DNA from 2 places in the Clostridium sp. CM027 genome. Region 1 is predicted to be linked to the other one. Evidence: a T-box and tRNA genes for the amino acid it is inferred to sense, from the RefSeq annotation. Region 1 holds a T-box; the other holds one or more tRNA genes.
What was found. The T-box of region 1 lies ahead of leuS (leucine--tRNA ligase). A T-box ahead of a tRNA ligase gene usually reads a tRNA of that ligase, here a tRNA-Leu.
Positions count from the first base shown of each region.

Region 1 (5,657 bases):
TGTAAACTTAGCTGATGGTCAAACCGAAATACTAGCAGAATTTCAAATTAGAACCTTAGCAATGAATTTTTGGGCTACAGTAGAGCATTCTCTAAATTATAAATATAAGCATGATATACCAGAGAATATAAGGGCAAAACTTAAAAATGCTGCAGATGCTGCTTTTCAATTAGATGAACAGATGCTAGAAATTAAAGATGAAATTAAAGATGCACAAAAATTGTTTGAGGTAAAATCTAATTTGGTGTCGGATATAATGAATAATATACTTGTGCTTTCGTCGCTTGGAAAGTCAACGGATGCAGCTAGGTATAGAGAACAATTAAATAAGCTAATAGAAGAAGGAGAAGTTTATGAAATTAGTAGCTTACTTCGCGCAACTCAAAAAACATTAGATATGTATAGAGTTTAAATTGAAAAGGAGAGTAGAAATTAAAAATTTCTACTCTCCTTTTATAATAATTCGAATTTAAACTGTAAAAACTATATGTAGTTCTTACTAAGAAGCTACTATATTAACTAGTCGTCCTTTAATTATAATAACCTTACGAACAGTTTTACCTTCTAGGGTAGCGATTACTGTTTCATCTTTAAGAGAAATTTCCTTTATACTTTCTTCATCTAAATCTTGAGATACAGTTATTCTGGATTTAATTTTACCATTGATTTGAATAGCTAGCTCTACTTCATCTTTTATAAGAGCAAACTCATCAAATTTAGGCCAAATTTGATTAAATACAGAGTAACCCATACCCAAGCTTTCCCACTTCTCTTCTGCAAAGTGAGGAGCAAAGGGAGCTAAAATCTTAAGGTAATCCACAAGCACTTCTTTTAAAAATTTACTATTTATATTGTCTACATTAAAATATTTTAATATAGCATTTGTAAGCTCCATAAGTCTTGCAATAGCGGTATTAAATTGAAGTTTTTCTGTATCTTCGGTAACACCTTTTATTGCGAAATGTCTCCAGTAGTTTAATTCTTTTTCTTCTATTCCTAGAGAGTCTTTGTTATTAAGGTCTTTTGACATAATGCAGATTCCAGTGTCGATTGCTCTTTCAATTCTATCAACAAATTTTCCAATGGCTTTTATACCATCATCACTCCAAGCTCCACCATCAATATAACCGAAACCAAACATTAGGTACATCCTAAATACATCTGCGCCAAACTCTTTTATGTACATGTCTGGAGAAATAGTATTTCCTTTTGATTTACTCATTTTCACTCCGTCTGGTCCTAAAATTAAACCTTGGTGAGTAAGAGATAAGAATGGTTCATCAAAGTCTAAATATCCCATATCACGAAGAGCCTTGGTTATAAATCTTGAATATAGTAAGTGACCACATGCATGTTCAGGTCCGCCTACATATTTGTCTACAGGAAGCATTTTGTTTACTAACTCTTTATCAAAAGCTTTTTCATTGTTTTTGTTATCTACATACCTAAATTGGTAGAAAGAAGAACAAACGAATGTATCCAAAGTATCAGCTTCTCTATGAGCTGCGCCGCCACAAACTGGGCAAGGGACATTCATAAAATCCTCGCATTTAGCAAGTGGTGATTCTCCGTCTGGTGCAAATTCTACGTTGTACGGCAGTTCTACAGGAAGTTGATCCTCAGGTACAGGAACAGCCCCACATTTTTCGCAGTGAATTATTGGAATAGGAGCGCCCCAATATCTTTGTCTTGAAACTAACCAATCACGAAGTCTAAAGTTTACTTTTTCACAGCCGAGACTTATACTTTCTAATTTTTTTACAATTGCTTTTTTTCCGTCGATGGTAGATAAACCATCAAATTCTTGACTGTTTACCATTTTTCCATGTTCAGTATAAGGGAGATTTTCGCCCTCTCCATTTACACTTTTAAAACCAATAATTACTCTTTCAATAGGCAATTTGTATTTAGTAGCAAATGCGAAGTCTCTATCATCATGAGCAGGAACAGCCATTACTGCACCAGTTCCATAAGTGTTTAGAACATAGTCAGCTACCCAAATTGGAACCTCGCGTCCATTAATAGGATTAATAGCATAAGAACCAGTAAATACACCTGTTTTATCTCTTGTAATAGATTGTCTTTCTATATCAGTTTGTTTTCTAGCATCATATTTATAAGATTCAACAGCATCTTTATATTCACTTTTAGTGAGGACATCTACAAGTTCATTTTCAGGGGCTATGACTACATATGAAACACCGAATAAAGTATCTACTCTTGTAGTAAATACACTAAAGTCTACATCAGAATCAACTACTTTAAAAGTAACATCAGCACCAGTAGATTTGCCTATCCAATGTTTTTGCATGGATTTGGTTTTTTCAGGCCAATCCAAGGTATCAAGCTTTTCTAGTAGTTCATCAGCATAGTCAGTTATTTTTAAGAACCATTGTGTTAAATTCTTTTTAGTAACCTCAGTGTTACATCTTTCGCAAAAGCCATCTACTACTTGCTCATTTGCAAGTACTGTACTACAGCTAGGACACCAATTTACTGGTGCTTTTTTCCTGTAAGCAAGGCCTTTTTCAAATAGTTTTAAGAATAACCATTGAGTCCATTTATAATAATCAGGGCGACATGTAACAACTTCATGATCCCAATTAAACATTGCTCCCATAGCTTTTAATTGCTTTTCCATATTAATAATGTTTTGCTTCGTAGAATCCTTTGGATGCACTCCTGTTTTTATTGCGTAGTTTTCAGCAGGTAGACCAAAAGCATCAAAGCCCATTGGCTGAAATACATTGTATCCTTGCATTTTCTTCATTCTAGCCCAAGAATCTACAGGACCATAGTTAAACCAATGCCCCGCATGTAATTGGCTTCCAGATGGATAAGAGAACATTTCAAGTACATATAACTTCTTATCAATTTTATTTTCATCAAATTCATAAAGGTTAGTTTCTTCCCATATTTGTTGCCATTTTTCATCGATAGTTGTAGTATATTTTGCCATTAGTATTCCTCCTTATTATGATCTATAGGTTAAAAACAATTATTAATCTTTTCCACTTAGTTTTAAATTAGAAAATAAAAAAAACCCTCATCTCAACAAAGAGACGAAAGTAATATTCCGCGGTACCACTCTAATTAGGCATTACGCCTCACTTAAGAATATAACGGTTTTAACCGTACTTGTTTTCACAAGTAAGCTTTTACTTACAAGTAAGATTTTACTTAAAAATAAGCTCATAGGCAAGTTCATATTATATCATTACTGCTTCACACCTATGGGACATTATTTATCTTAATGACCCAACAGCAGCTCTCTTTAAAATGCTATAAATACTACTACTCCTAATAAAAGCAATTTATTATAGTATCATTTGTTTAAGATTGTATTATTATTCATTATAATTTAAATAGAATTTTGTGTCAAGGCTATGTGATTTACTTAAATTTCATAACAAGATTTTTATTTGCATAGGATATAAATACAGTAAGCGCATAGTCATATACTATGAAGGCAAACTCCATAACAATTATTGTTAAATATATATTTATATTAGGAAGTTTTGATAATATAAATAATTTATAAATAAATATAAGTATAGCGGAGGCTATATTAAAATACAATAACTTAAGCACAATTTCTAAAATCATACTCCTTAATTTTTCTATAAAATATTTCACAAAGCCATAGGAACCAAAAATTAGTATATATGCAATGCTTATAAGCTTTGAAGGTATAATAAATAAACTAAGCAAGGAGACAGCACTATATACTACAATGGTATTCTTTATTCCGGTAGTTAAAATTGAAAGTGGAATAATACAGGAAGCAATGCCTAACATAAAAAATTTATTTGTAGGGAAAATAGAAGAAAGATATAGTAATATTAAACTAAGTGCTGCGAATATTCCACCCTTAGCAATATTATTAGATTTCATAAAAATCATCTCCTAAATTAATAGAATTAGCAACAGGATATAAGATCTCCGCCTAAACATTCACAAATACTATCTGCACACCACAAGTTAAGACATAGATTACCCATGCCAAAATCATTGTTACGCTTGCCATAATAGTTATCTCTATAATTTGAAGTACGCGAATTTAGTTCATTAAAACTTCGTCTATATTCAATATTATTAGGATCTTGCGTGCAAGCGCGGCTTATAAAATTATAAGCACTATCATGCCAGCCTTTTTTGAGGTGAAGCACTCCCGTTAAATAATTCCACTCGGCAGTTTTAGTATTCATGGAATTTAATTTCTGCTCAGCGGAAGCGATATTTCCGCTATTTAAATCCATTCTTATAGATTGATATATATTGTTATTAGTATAGTCATTATTTGAATTAGAACCATAATTATTAGACGAATTGTAACTGTTAGAAGAACCATTGCTACTTGAAGAACTAGTATTTTTCATAAGTGAATCATAGGCTTCATTTAGTTCCTGCATTTTTTCTTCTGCTAAATCTTTTAAAGGATTATCACCATACTGATCAGGGTGATATTTTTTTGCTAGCTCTCTATAGGCTTTTTTAATATCTTCTTTAGATGAGCCTTGTCTTACACCAAGTACTTCATAGGGATTTATCATCTTTATATTCCACTCCTTTTAAATTATTAATGTTACATTCTTTATTAAATCATCACCTGCGGTGATGTAATATTAACGACTTCAGAAGGATATTTATACCCCCACTGAAGTTTTCTACTTGTTAGGGTATGTTACTCCCACTTATAGAAGTGGGAGACTTTCCTTCTGAAATGTCGTTAAAAACCTTATCCATTTTTTCCATGAGTCCGAGTTCTAGTATATTACATAATATGGCTTCATTTTTTATTAAAGGTAATCTATTTAGATAGTTTAAACATTGCTGCGCGCAGGTAGATAATAAAAAATCAATTCGGGGTGCTATCGATATACTAAAACTTTTAAAATCTAATTTATCAGTATTAAACAATGAATTTATAGCATTAAAAGAATCACTTTTTATATCCTTTTCTAAATCATCATAAGCATCTATAATATATATCCATTTACCTAAATTATACCCAAGCCAATATAAATCATCCTTAAAGGAAGCAGTCTTATAATAAAATGATATTATAAAGCCTGTAAGGTCAGCAAAAACATGAGAAAGCTCATCTATAGATAGCTGCTCATCAATGCATAGATCCTTATGGTCCGCTTCGAGGGTATTTAGTAATAAAAGCTTTTCTTTTGTATAATTCATTACATCATTATATGCTATATCTGATTTTGATAAATAGTTTTTTAAAAACATTGAAAAAACTTTACTTTTCATTGTTTTATTATCGTAAACATCATCCATTATCTTATAATAGGCTAAAGTAATGTTACAAAAGGCGGCATAATCTATTGCCTGGTTATTATTAATCATAATCCTTTTTTTTAGTGGATGCATAATACATTTGAATTTAATAAAATTGTATTTATTCTCTGAAAGTGCATCCAAAAGTACTGCCAAGAAAGTCATATCATAATTTAAAGTAAGCCTTGGTAGGTTTCCAAAATTATTTTTAATAGAGTTACATAGGCCGCAATAATAAGCTTTGAATTTCTCGTAGTCTTTTATCTTCATTTCCATTTTACATGGAGTTACATATCCAAACATTATAGTTCCTTTGATGATTTTTTTGATTTTAATATTTCATAAATGCTTTTAGCCGTTGTATC
Region 1 is NZ_CP077725.1:3,392,244-3,397,900, forward strand. It holds gene KTC92_RS16095 (GTP pyrophosphokinase family protein) at 1-412, shown strand, start outside; gene leuS (leucine--tRNA ligase) at 500-2,959, opposite strand; T-box leader at 3,056-3,317, opposite strand; gene KTC92_RS16105 (hypothetical protein) at 3,394-3,894, opposite strand; gene KTC92_RS16110 (J domain-containing protein) at 3,921-4,550, opposite strand; gene KTC92_RS16115 (DUF5685 family protein) at 4,675-5,595, opposite strand; gene KTC92_RS16120 (class IV adenylate cyclase) at 5,595-5,657, opposite strand, start outside.

Region 2 (5,657 bases), 1.9 Mb from region 1:
GCATTATTTCCTGAGCCCACTTTATCCAGTAAATTTTTATAGGTATCTACATTCATGATTTCATTCCTCCAAGTTTATTATCATTTGAAATTCACCTTTGATAAGTTATTTATGTCTATAAACAAGCGAATTAACCAACAAACTATTACTTTATTATAACAATATATCCTAAAATTTCAATAACATTGCTGGATATATTGTTAACAACAAAAACTGAAAATTCATTTCCAATAAACCTTTCATCATATAATTAATACTATTTCTTTGAACCCATATCTCTGGAATATAAAATTCGTTATTAAGGGAATATCCAAAGATAACTAATCAGTATACTTGTCCTAATAGCTGTTTTTCTAGAAGATCGAAATCATATGTTCTTTGATCATAGTCGCAGAAGCCACCATTTTTCACATTAGGGCTTGAGCTGCCACTCTTTTTACTCGCCCACTGTTTTTGATAGAATATTACCTGCTCAGAAGTTTTTATGCCTTTACTTATCCAGCTATTGAGTACTTTAGTGATGTACTTTATAGTTTTAGCATTATATTCTACAGCCTCATCAATAGCCATAATGATAACTTTGCTACTTACCTGCTTTGCAAAATCTAATATTTTTTCATACACCAAAGGCGTGATAGCATGTACATTTTCTTCAAATACCTTAAGTACACTTTTTAAGCCCTCAGCAGCAGCAGAATTATTTCTATATTTTATGACTATTGCTTCTTCTTTAGTTAATGCTTCTTCTTTATTTATTAATTCTTGTTCTTTATTTATTAATTCTTCTTTATTACTTCTTATTCTATTACTTGGTAGCCCCTTATAAGGGCCTTGTAAGCCCCTACTAATATCCTTATTAATTATGAATTCACGTGGCTCCTGAATTTCTTCCTTTTTCAGAAAATCATTATTATCTTGGTCTTCTATATTTTCCATGGGAATTACATCAGAGCCTCTTTCTAAAGTAAGATTTATGGGATGATTGTCCACTTTTTCTAAGTAGCAATTTACAGAAGTTCTATCATCAGTAAAATTAATATCAAAAGATTCCTCTATAATGAGGTTCTCGAAAATTTTCGCTACATCTAATTGAGCTACATCACATTTTTTAAATAAAATTTTAAGAAATTCTTTATTTTTAACCCTGGATAACTCGTGATGAACACATTTAATAGCGTTTATATTGTTAGGTACGTTGTATTTCATCCAATTTAACAGCATAATCTCTTTCGTATCATCACAGTATAAGATTTTGTTATACTCACAGAATCTTTTAATTAGCTTATCTACAGTATCTCTGTTGTACCCAGTTTCTGTAGCTATAAATTTTTTTGATATTTCATAAATACCACACTGCGTTGTTTTGGTATTTGAAATAAGATATAAATAAAAGTATTTTTCCTCTGGTGTAAGTTCAAACACAAAGCTATCACTCCAAAATTCTGTATAAATCTGTCTGTATTTAGCCATTAGTTAATCCTCCTTAATATTAATTAAATCATCACCTGCAAATCTACACTATTAACACCTTTTAATTAAGCCCTATATATAATAGCCACGAGAATTGCAAATCCGAGTCCCCTAATACTAAATATTTTTAAGTTTTTTATAAATCTTTTTAAATTTACGTCCAGATTATGTTACATAATAATCCTGAATTAGATAAAACGTTTATAATATACTTATTATACTAATTTAACTTTGGGTTTTCTTTATTTAGTTTAAGCAAAACAAAACATTGTAGAAATTTGATTGCCATAAGGCTCACCATTTATGCAGATGTGGTGGAATTGGCAGACGCACTAGAATCAGGGTCTAGCGCTTTACGGCATGCAGGTTCGATTCCTGTAATCTGCACCAAAAAAACACTCATTTTATGAATGCTTTTTATTTTTTAATTAAATTAACAACTCGTAATTTAAGGCGAGTTAAAATAGGCTTAGGGGGTAGTTTTGTAGGTTCAATTTACGCAGAAAATTTCATCATCAACATTAAGAAAGATATTAAAAAGTGGATATTATATTCTAAATGTATGATAAATGGTTGGTTAAGCGTGGTAATCATAGAGAATGATGCTGAAAAGACTAAACATCTTTTAGTTCAGTCACACACATCTCATTCTGATACAAAGTTAAAAGATTTTAAAATCAGAGAAGCAATTTATATATAAAGATGTTATGATATTTGCTCATTTATAGTACTATATTGTATAATTGAATGAGGATACAATAATAGAATTAAGCATAAATTTCTGTATATACCCAAATTAGAAGGGTGGCGTAATGGTGGGATTAGTATTTTTCTTAATAATGGTTGTTGTATTTTTTTTAGCATTGTTCTTTATAATGCTAAACGTAATATTTATAATTATATGGAGAGTAAAAAAGCGGAAAGGCAAGACTACTAAAAAACGATATATTGTTATTCCAATAATTTTTTTAATCATAAGTCTTTTAATAGAGCTGATTCCTATTGGTTGGATTGGTGCAGTGAGGTCAGGAAACAAAAGTAGCTCAAAAGATGTTATCATAGCAGAATCGGGCAAAATTGTATACTGGGGATATGATGGTGATAGAATTGAGAATTTTAAAATGGATGGTACTACCTACGTTGCTATAGTAGTATATTCAGGCTCATCGGATACATGGGAGCTTGGGAAACCAGTTGCTAATATCAGGTATAAGTCAGCCGATGAAACATTAGACAAAATTATGAGTTCACTATCTGCTCGTGACGATACTTCAACATTATATCCAGTTATTAATGAAAAGGGATTTAAGTTATATACTATAGAAAGTACTATCGCTATAGGAAGTACTATTACTATTTACTGCCCTGAAAATCAGAAGGATTTGCTTTTAGCGTACTATAAAGAGCTTTCTCATGTAAATTAAGGGAATCCATTTTGAACTGCCCCCTGTCAAGTAGACAGTGGAAATAATTAAAGATTTTATGTAAGGCGTCTATCATTTGGTAGGCGCTTTATTTATGCTGCATTACCTAATAGATATCGCTGATATTCCATTGGTGTCATGCACTTTAAACGTTTTTGATAACGTCTATTATTATAATATTCTATATAGTCTTCAATCGATTTCTTTAAGCTTTCATAGTCTTCAAATTTATGAAGATAATACATTTCTGTTTTTAAGATTCCCCAAAATCCTTCCATTGGACCATTATCAATACAATGCCCAACCCTCGACATGCTCTGTATCATTCCAGCTTTTTTTAGTTTTTCTTTAAATATTTTTGAAGTATACTGGAAACCTCGGTCACTATGAAATATTGGTTTAGCATCAGGGTATACTTTAACAGCAAGATTAAAGGTTTGATAAACCAATTGGTTATTATTAGAATGACCAATGACATATGAAACAATACTTCTATCACCTAAATCAAATATTGCACTTAGATAAGCCTTTTGTTTTTTATTGACTTGTTCTGCTTTAAAATTTCTATCCAAAATATTTTCTGCAGTAACTTCAGGAGTTGACTTAATATAATTATATCTTTTTTTTCTGCATACGGATTTTAATCCTAATATCTGCATCAGACGATAAATTCGTTTATAATTAACTTTTTTATTATATTCTCTACGGATTTTAATCGTCATCTGGCGATAGCCTAAGATACCGTCTTTTTCCTCATATAACTCACAAATAAGCTTTAATAATTCTTCGTTTTTCAATACTCGGTTACTTTTTTCTCTGTGTAGCCATTTATAATATGCAGAATGGCTAACGCCGCCTATAATGCACAACTCAGTTATAGGAAATTTATCTTTGTTAGATAATTCTTGGATTGCAAGATAAGTATCTTCGTATCTAGCTTCGCTTAATATCGCCTTCTTTCTATCTCTTGGATTTTTTTTAGAAGAGCATTCTCCATCCGTAATCTTCTATTTTGTGCTTCTAAAAGCTTGTATTGAGCTTTTAGCTTTTCATCTTCTGTCATTAACTCTTCAGCCTTTGGCTTTCCACGTCGGTCCAAAAGCCCTTCAATACCAAACTGATTATACTTCTTCATCCAGGTATAAATCTGAGGATAAGATACCTTATATTTTTCAACAGTTTTATTATAACTGTTATTGTTTTCAATACAGTACTTTATGATTTCAATGCGTTCAATATAAGAAGTTTTGCGTCCTTTGGTCATGATTATTTTTCCTCCTGTTCCAGAAGATTTTATGTTTTCATGACCATTATACTTCTTTATCCAATTGCATAAAACTGTATTTGACGAAATATGATACTTAATGCATAAATCATTCAGTGAGCCATGCCCATCAAGATATTCTTTTACAATGTTAATCTTGATTTTGGCAGTATAAGAAGTATTTTTGCTAGAATGTTTTAACCCAGCTTCACCTTCTGATTTATATCGTATTACCCATTTTTGAAAAGAACTCTTATGTACTTGAAGTTTGTTGCATAAACTTAACATACTAGCTTTTCCATTTAAATATGATGTTACAGCCTTAATTTTTTGTTGGTCTGATATAATTGATTTTCTTCCCATAAAAAAATAGCCCTCCTTATAGTAAACAGTTTTATTATTTTAACTGTCTACCATAAGGGGAGCATATCATTTTTGGTTTCCCTTAAAAATTGTCATATTATCAACATTGTTATTAAACATGGCCTAAATTAAAAGTTCCGGTTTTTATTTTAGAAAGTGAACTAAGGTATATTATAACCATTTTGTTGAGTATTTTAGGTCGATATATATACCCCCTTGCGACAGTTTCTATATACAGTCCGTGTTAGTAGATGCTATAGGTTTATAATATAAGTATATTATGGTATAATATTTCCAGACAAAAAGAGAAAATTGCAATTAAGTATGGGATAAATATTTTGTGGGGTGATTTTGAAATGAGAAAAGAGAAATATATTATTAGAGAAATAAAAGAGACTGAACTTGATATACTTGAAATGATGTTGTTTGGAGCAATATATCTACCAGTTGGAAGTGAGCCTTTGACAAGAGAGGTACTCAAAATACCTGAAATTAGTGTATACATCGATGATTTTCTTAAAAAGAAGGACGATCACTGCTTAGTGGCAGATGTTGAAGGTATTATAATTGGTGCTGTATGGGTTAGGATTTTAGCAGGTGAAATAAAAGGCTATGGGAACATAGATGATAAAACCCCAGAGTTTTCTATTTCGCTGATAAAAGAATATCAAAATCAAGGGATAGGAACATCTTTGATGAAAAAGATGATAGAATACTTGAAGGAAAAAGGATACAGCCAAACATCATTGAGTGTATCCAAAGGTAATTATGCAGTGAGAATGTATAAGGCTGTAGGATTTGAAATTATAGCTGAAAAAAAAGATGACTATTTAATGCTACTAAAATTAATTTAGGTACAGATGGTTCTCGATGTTTTTATATTGTTTTAGGGGCCAGCCAATATTTCCTACAAAATACACATTAATACATATATCCCCAAAACAAATTTTATAAACGTATATATCCATTATTCTATAGTTCGCTACACCAACCTTAGTTTTTGAACTGGAAGAAATTCACCCTTTTAGTTTGCCTAAATCTTCCCCTTTGTGATTGCCGGTTACAACTAAAAGTTATACTTATTTTGTGCAGTAAATTGCAATTGCCTGTGAGAGGAATTCTGCTGTTCCCTCACC
Region 2 is NZ_CP077725.1:1,491,489-1,497,145, forward strand. It holds gene KTC92_RS07165 (XdhC/CoxI family protein) at 1-56, opposite strand, end outside; gene KTC92_RS07170 (DnaD domain-containing protein) at 325-1,470, opposite strand; tRNA gene KTC92_RS07175 (tRNA-Leu) at 1,776-1,860, shown strand; gene KTC92_RS07180 (hypothetical protein) at 1,877-2,170, shown strand; gene KTC92_RS07185 (hypothetical protein) at 2,283-2,894, shown strand; gene KTC92_RS07190 (IS3 family transposase) at 2,987-3,898, opposite strand; gene KTC92_RS07195 (helix-turn-helix domain-containing protein) at 3,838-4,521, opposite strand; gene KTC92_RS07200 (GNAT family N-acetyltransferase) at 4,878-5,375, shown strand; gene KTC92_RS07205 (MerR family transcriptional regulator) at 5,601-5,657, opposite strand, start outside.
Region 2: it has a tRNA-Leu gene. The T-box ahead of leuS (leucine--tRNA ligase) is inferred to sense a tRNA for this amino acid. The anticodon was not compared.